DNA from 2 places in the Streptomyces sp. NPDC019531 genome. Region 2 is predicted to be linked to the other one. Evidence: riboswitches for the same ligand, from Rfam matches in the RefSeq annotation. Region 2 holds a riboswitch; the other holds the start of a gene.
What was found. A riboswitch is a leader RNA that binds a small molecule or an ion and turns the genes downstream of it on or off. The one in region 2 is predicted to bind S-adenosylmethionine.
Positions count from the first base shown of each region.

Region 1: another riboswitch for S-adenosylmethionine. It lies ahead of ACI2L1_RS22765 (aminotransferase class V-fold PLP-dependent enzyme); the one in region 2 lies ahead of thrC (threonine synthase).

Region 1 covers NZ_JBJDQL010000019.1:134,041-137,877, forward strand. Annotated here, with positions in the region: gene ACI2L1_RS22755 (cytochrome bc complex cytochrome b subunit) at 1-275, shown strand, start outside; gene trpD (anthranilate phosphoribosyltransferase) at 776-1,840, shown strand; SAM riboswitch class IV at 1,913-2,029, shown strand; gene ACI2L1_RS22765 (aminotransferase class V-fold PLP-dependent enzyme) at 2,160-3,521, shown strand; gene ACI2L1_RS22770 (PQQ-binding-like beta-propeller repeat protein) at 3,590-3,837, shown strand, end outside.
Region 2 covers NZ_JBJDQL010000004.1:187,628-191,464, forward strand. Annotated here, with positions in the region: gene ACI2L1_RS07075 (MoaD/ThiS family protein) at 358-633, opposite strand; gene thrC (threonine synthase) at 745-2,025, opposite strand; SAM riboswitch class I at 2,043-2,202, opposite strand; gene ACI2L1_RS07085 (glucosyl-3-phosphoglycerate synthase) at 2,339-3,283, shown strand; gene ACI2L1_RS07090 (trehalose-6-phosphate synthase) at 3,393-3,837, shown strand, end outside.

The DNA of each region.
Region 1 (3,837 bases), on a different contig from region 2:
AGTCCGGCATCATCAAGCGCCTGCCGCACGGTGAGTTCATCGAGGTGCACGAGCCGCTCAGCCAGGAGCAGCTGCACACGCTCACGGCGCACGACCAGTACGAGCCGGCCCAGATCGGCCCCGCGGTCGACGAGAACGGCGTCGAGCGCAAGATCAAGGGCTCCGAGAAGCTGCGCGCCAAGCTCAGCGAGTCGTACTACGGCGAGGAGTCCCAGATCGCCAAGCCCACCGTCGAGGAGTACAAGGAGATCACGAGCGGCCACGGCCACCACTGATCGCTGCGCTCGCCACGCGCGGTAGAAGGGCCCGTCCGACACACCGGACGGGCCCTTCGCCGTGCCGTGGAGTGCGGGCTCGGTGGGGGCGGGCGTTTTTGCGCAGTTCCCCGCGCCCCTGATGCCTGCGGCGGCCTGTGCGGCCTCGGTGGGGGCTTGCGTAGCGCGTGTGGTGTGGTTTGGAGTCGGGGGCGGGGGGGGGGGGGGGGGGGGGGGGGGGGGGGGGGGGGGGGGGGGGGGGGGGGGGGGGGGGGGTGGGGGGGGGGGGGGGGGGGGGGGGGGCGCCCCCCCCGGGGCGGGGGGGTGGGTTGTTCACGATGTGCTGGATAACGGACGCCGGCCGCTGCGGGCGGACACCCCCCACCCCGGCCCCTGCTCGCCGTCGGCGGCTTGCGGTCCTCAGGCGCAGGGCCCCGTCCGAACACCGGACGGGGCCCTGCGCCGTGCTGCGGGCTGGATAGGGTGTGGGCACACTTTTCTACGACATCTGGAGCGGCCCCATGAGCGCTGTGACCCCCGCTGGAGGCGACATCGCGGCGGGCCGTTCCTGGCCCGAGGTGCTGAACGGTCTGCTGTCCGGCCGTGACCAGGAGGCCGACGCCACGTTCTGGGCGCTGGACCGGATCATGCGCGGCGAGGCCACCGACGCCCAGATCGCCGGGTTCGTGGTGGCGCTGCGGGCCAAGGGCGAGACCGTCGAGGAGATCACCGGTCTGGTCCGGGCGATGTACGAGCACGCGAACGTGATCGAGGTGTCGGGCCCGACCGTCGACATCGTCGGCACCGGCGGCGACGGCGCGAAGACGGTGAACATCTCCACGATGTCCTCGATCGTCATCGCCGGCACCGGCGCCAAGGTCGTCAAGCACGGCAACCGGGCCGCCTCCTCGGCCTCCGGTGCCTCGGACGTCCTGGAGAAGCTCGGCGTCAACCTGGAGCTGACCCCGCAGCGGGTGGCCGAGGTGGCCGATGAGGCCGGGATCACCTTCTGTTTCGCGATCAAGTTCCACCCGGCGCTACGTCATGTGGGCGCCGCTCGCGGCCAGTTGGGCATCCGTACGGTGTTCAACGTCCTCGGTCCGCTGACCAATCCGGCCCGGGTCCGGGCCCAGGCGGTCGGGGTGGCCGATCCCCGCATGGCACCGATCGTCGCGGGCGTCTTCGCCGAGCGCGGCAACTCCTCCCTGGTCTTCCGCGGTGACGACGGCCTCGACGAGCTGACGACCACGTCGACCTCCCGGGTCTGGATCGTCCGCGACGGCAAGGTCACCGAGGAGAGCTTCGACCCCAGGGACGTCGGCATCGAACTGGTGCCGGTGGAGGCGCTGCGGGGCGGTGACCCCGCGTACAACGCCGAGGTCGCGCGGCGGCTCCTGGACGGCGAGACGGGCCCGGTGCGGGACGCCGTACTCCTGAACTCGGCGGCCGCGCTGGTCGCCCTGGACCCCGGCACCGGGACGCTGGCCGAGCAGCTGCGGGCCGGTATGGCCAGGGCCGCGGAGTCGATCGACTCGGGGTCGGCGAAGCGGGCGCTGGCGCGCTGGGTGGCCGCGAGCAACGCGTAGCAGGCGGTCGCGGTCCCGCAGTTCGGACACGAGTTGCGGGACCGCGATCACTTCACGTACGTTCCTGTACCAGGTCATGAGTGACAGTCATGAGGCCCCGGCCGACTGTCCGGCAACCCTCCGTCCGTGGCGGGGTGCCCCGGGTGAAGACCAGGCCGTGAGCAGCGAGGTTCACGGCAAGCGCGGGCCCCTCTCGAAACCAGGGGTCCTGGTCGTTCGAGGGAGTCTTCCGTGAGCAAGCGAATGCGATAGGGCGCCGAGCCCCGCCTCCGCACACCCTTCTTCTCTTTCACCTGAGTGCCTTCACGGGAGCCCCCCCATGTCTGTCTCCACTGCTGCCTCCGCCCAGACCATTTGTGCCCACCTGCCCGTTCTGGGCCGGGATGTCACCGTCCCGCTCGTCACCGGCGGCGAGGTCACCTACGCGGCCCTCGACTACGCGGCCAGCGCCCCCGCCCTCCAGCGCGTCTGGGACGACGTGGCGGCCTATGCGCCCTACTACGGCAGCGTCCACCGCGGGGCCGGCTACCTCTCTCAGCTGTCGACCGACCTCTTCGAGAACGCCCGCAGGACCGTCACCGAGTTCCTCGACTGCCGGGACGACGACCAGCTGATCTTCACCCGGTCGACCACCGACGCGCTGAACCTTCTCGCCGCCGCCCTCCCCGCCGACTGCCAGGTCTTCGTCTTCGAGACCGAGCATCACGCGAGCCTGCTGCCCTGGCAGGACGCCAGGGTCACCTACCTCGACGCCCCGCGCACCCCGCGCCAGGCCGTCGAGACCCTGGAGAAGGCCCTCGCCGACCGTGACCCCCAGGGCCCGGCCCTGGTCTGCGTCACCGGCGCCTCCAACGTCACCGGAGAGCTGTGGCCGGTCCGCGAACTGTCGGCGGCGGCCCACGCGCACGGCGCCCGGATCGTCCTCGACGCGGCCCAGCTCGCCCCGCACCACCCGGTGAGCGTCCGTGACCTCGATGTCGACTGGGTCGCCTTCTCGGGCCACAAGCTCTACGCCCCCTTCGGCTCCGGCGTCCTGGCCGGCCGCGCCGACTGGCTGCGCCAGGCTCAGCCGTACTTGGCGGGCGGAGGCGCCAGCCGCAAGGTCACGCGGCGCGAGGACGGGGGAGTGGACGTGGAGTGGCACGACAGCGCCGCACGCCACGAGGCCGGTTCCCCCAACGTCATCGGCGCCTACTCCATCGCCTCCGCCTGCAAGGCCCTCACCGAGGCGGGCTTCGACACCCTGGTCGCCCGCGAGCGGCACCTGATCTCCAAGGTCCGCGAAGGCCTCGCGGAGGTCCCCGAGGTCCGCGTCCTGTCCCTCTTCGGCGACGACGCCCCCCGCGTCGGCGTGATCTCCTTCGTCGTCGAGGGCTGGAACAGCTCCCACTTCGCCGCCGCGCTCTCCGCCGAGTACGGCATCGGCGTCCGCGACGGCCTGTTCTGCGCCCACCCCCTCGTCCGCACCCTGCTCGGCAGCGACCCGCAGTCCCAGGGCGAGTGCGGCGCACCCGAGGCCGCGCCCGGCGAGAAGTCCCTCAACGCGATCCGGGTGAGCTTCGGCGCGGGCACGCCGGACGAGCACGTCGAGCGGTTCGTGCGGGCCGTGAAGGAACTGGTCGCGGACGGTGCGAAGTGGACGTACCGCACCGAGGACGGCCGCTGCGTCCCGGCCGTCTGACGTACCGACGTCCACCCCGCGTATACGCTCGATCCCGGCAGCCGTACGGAGGCAGGGGGGAACACGGGGTGCAGGAGCTGCGCGAGACGGACCCGCGGACCATCGGGCCGTACGAGGTCCTGGGCAGACTCGGGTCCGGCGGGATGGGCGAGGTGTATCTCGCCGAGGCGCGGGGCGGGCTGCGGCTGGCCGTGAAGGTCGTACGGGCCGAGCACGCCGAGGACCGCACCTTCCGCGCCCGGTTCCGGCACGAGGTACGGGCCGCGCAGACCGTCGGCGGGGCCGGGACGTACACCGCGCGGGTCGTGGACGCGGA
Region 2 (3,837 bases):
GCGCCGGAACGCGTCGACCGCGGCTGAATGTATCTGTCCAACTGCCGTCTGCAACAGGTCAATCGGACGAGAATTCTGGACGGAAGGGGTCCGGAATGTAGCGAGAATTCGCCTGAATTCGGGGCAAGTCGGGCCCCATAAAAGACGCATAAGGCACATAAGACGCGCACACTTTGGCTACTTCTCATCGCATGCGAAGCCAGAACTCATATGCATGCGGCATGAAGAAAGCCGCAGCTTCCCCAACTGTACCGCGCTCAACCATAGAGAATTGCCCCCTCCGCTTCTCTCGCGGAGGGGGCAATCAGATGAACACTCGGTAATTACTGTTACCGAAGGTAATGACCAGTCATACGGTCACCCGCCGGCGACGGCCGGGATGATCGAGACTCCGGCCCCGTCGGGCGTCGCCGTCTCCAGCCCCTGCTCGAACCGCACGTCGTCGTCGTTCACGTACACGTTGACGAACCGCCGCAGCTTGCCCTGGTCGTCGAGCACCCGGGCCGCGATACCGGTGTGGTTCTTCTCCAGATCGGCGATGACCTCGGCGAGGGTCCCACCTTCGGCGGCCACCTCGGCCTGCCCGCCGGTGTAGGTGCGCAGAATGGTGGGGATACGGACGGAAACGCTCATGTTCAGACCTCCGGTCAGGTGATCGCCTTTAGGGGCGCGGGACTCTGCTCGATTTGCGGCTACCGCCGCGCGGGCGCGACCAGCCCCCACCGGCCCGCAGACGAACAACGACTACGCGAGACCTGCCTCGCGGAACGAATCAAGGTTGGGACGGATCGTCGCCGTAAGACCCGTACCCGCCACCGCGTCCAGGGTCTTGAGCCCATCGCCCGTGTTCAGTACAACGGTCGTCTTCGAAGGGTCGAGCAGCCCGTTCTCGATCAGCTTCTTGGCCACGCCGACCGTCACCCCACCGGCGGTCTCCGCGAAGATCCCCTCACTCCGGGCGAGCAGCTTGATCGCGTCGACGACCTGCTCGTCGTTGACGTCCTCCACCGCACCGCCGGTGCGCCGCGCGATGTCCAGGACGTACGGCCCGTCCGCCGGGTTGCCGATGGCGAGGGACTTGGCGATCGTGTTGGGCTTCTGCGGCCGTACGACGTCCTGCCCCGCCTTGTACGCGACGGAGACAGGGCTGCACCCCTCGGCCTGCGCCCCGAAGATCTTGTACGGCCTGTCCTCGACGAGCCCGAGCTTGATCAGCTCCTGCAGACCCTTGTCGATCTTGGTGAGCTGCGAACCGGAGGCGATCGGCACGACGAGCTGGTCGGGCAGCTGCCAGCCCAGCTGCTCGCAGATCTCGTACGCCAGGGTCTTGGAGCCCTCCGCGTAGTACGGCCGCAGGTTGACGTTGACGAAGCCCCAGCCCTCGCCGGCCGGGTCGCCGATCAGCTCGGAACAGAAGCGGTTCACGTCGTCGTAGTTGCCCTCGATGCCGACGAGCTCGCCGCCGTAGATCGCGGCCATGACGACCTTGCCCTGCTCCAGGTCGTGCGGGATGAACACGCAGGAGCGGAAGCCGGCGCGGGCGGCGGCGGCGCCCACCGCACCGGCGAGGTTGCCGGTGGACGAGCAGGAGAGTGTGGTGAAGCCGAAGGCGCGCGCGGCCTCAAGGGCCTGGGCCACGACCCGGTCCTTGAAGGAGTGCGTCGGGTTGCCGGAGTCGTCCTTGATGTACAGGCCGCCGGTCACGCCGAGCTCGCGGGCGAGGTTGTCGGCCTTGACGAGCTGGGTCCAGCCGGGGTTGATGTTCGGCTTGGTCGCCACGTCCGCGGGGACGGGCAGCAGCGGCGCGTAACGCCAGATGTTCGCGGGACCCGCCTCGATCCGCTTGCGGAGCTCCTCGGTGTCGTAGGCCGAGAAGTCGTACGCGATCTCGAGCGGGCCGAAACACTCCTCGCAGGCGAAGACCGGGCCCAGCGGGACGCGGTGGCCGCATTCGCGGCAGCTCAGCGCCGCGGCGGGACCCAGATCGACGGAGTTCGTGGTGCTTGCAACAGTCTGCGCAGCCATGGAGGCGAGGCCCTTTCTCCTCATCTTCCTCACGACGCACTTCGCCGTGAGACGGATTTGGCACCTTCCCGAGTCGGGAGCCTCGCGGAGAACGATCGACAGTGATCGCTACGAGAACCGACTGGAGGGTTGCCGGGGCTTCATCGGGCCGTATCCCTCTGCCCCTCTGGATGAGCGGTATGAAGTTGTGAACGGCGGGCCATCCAGGACATGCGATGGTCACCCGCGTTGTTCAAGACTGTAACCGACGACCAGGACAGTTGAGATAGTCGTCCGAACCGCGAGATGGATCACACGCTAAGGAGCCGCCTACGTGCTGGAAGAAGTCGAGCGCTGGCTGAGCACCCGCTCCTGGTCGGTCACCGATCGCCCGCTCCACCAGATCATGGCCGCCAAGCAGCGCACCCGGCAGACGGTCAGCGTCGTGCTGCCCGCGCTCAACGAGGAGGAGACGGTCGGTGACATCGTCTCCGTGATCCGTCACGACCTCGTGCTGCAGGTCCCGCTGGTCGACGAGATCGTCGTCGTCGACTCGGGGTCGACCGACCGCACCTCGGAGGTGGCCGCCGCGGCCGGCGCCACGGTGGTGCACCGCGACGAGATCCTGCCCCGGCTGCCCGCCGTCCCCGGCAAGGGCGAGGTCCTGTGGCGCTCGCTGCTCGCCACCTCCGGGGACATCGTCTGTTTCATAGACGCCGACCTGAAGGAGTTCTCCTCGGACTTCGTCTCCGGGATCGTCGGCCCGCTGCTCACCGACCCCGAGGTCGACCTCGTCAAGGGCATGTACGACCGTCCCCTGGGCGGCGCCGCCGGGCAGGGCGGCCGGGTCACCGAGCTGATGGCGCGCCCGCTGCTGAACATGCACTGGCCGCAGCTGGCCGGTTTCGTGCAGCCGCTGGGCGGCGAGTACGCGGCCCGCCGCAGCCTGCTCGAACAGCTCCCGTTCCCCGTCGGGTACGGCGTCGAGCTCGGCATGCTGGTCGACGCCCTGCACCTGGTGGGCCTGGACGCCCTCGCCCAGGTCGACGTCGGGGTCCGCAAGCACCGCCACCAGGACGGTCAGGCCCTGGGCCGGATGTCCGCCGCGATCTACCGCACCGCCCAGCTCCGGCTGGCCCGCGGCCACATGATCAGGCCCGCCCTCACCCAGTTCGAGCGGGGCGCGGACGGCTTCGAGCCGCGGACGTACTCCGTGGACACGGAGGAGCGGCCGCCGATGGTGGAGATCGCGGAGTACGCCGAGCGGAAGGTCGCCTAGCAGTCGCGTCGCACGGGAGCGCGTTACAGAATGCGGCGTTCCGTATACGGCCCCCCACTGAGCGCAAGCGTACGTTTGAGCGGTTCCGGGCCGGGCTAGGTTGAGGCGTATGGCTTCCACGCACGGTGCTGCTCACGAGGTACTGGTCGCGTCCAACCGCGGCCCGGTCTCGTACGAAGTGGGCGAGGACGGCTCGCTGAACGCCAAGCGGGGCGGCGGCGGGCTCGTCTCCGGTCTGTCGGCGATCGGACCGGACGCGGGCGCGCTGTGGGTGTGCTCCGCACTGTCCGACGGCGACCGCGAGGCGGTACGGCAGGAGGTCGGCGAGGACGGTGTCCGGATGCTCGCGATCCCGGCCGAGGTGCACGCGGACGCGTACAACGGCATCGCGAACTCGGTCCTCTGGTTCGTCCACCATCTCCTCTACCAGACCCCGCTGGAGCCGGCCTTCGACGCGGAGTTCCGGCGGCAGTGGGCGTCGTACGAGACGTACAACCGCGCCTTCGCCCAGGCGCTGGCGGAAGAGGCGGCCGAGGGGGCGGCGGTCCTGGTGC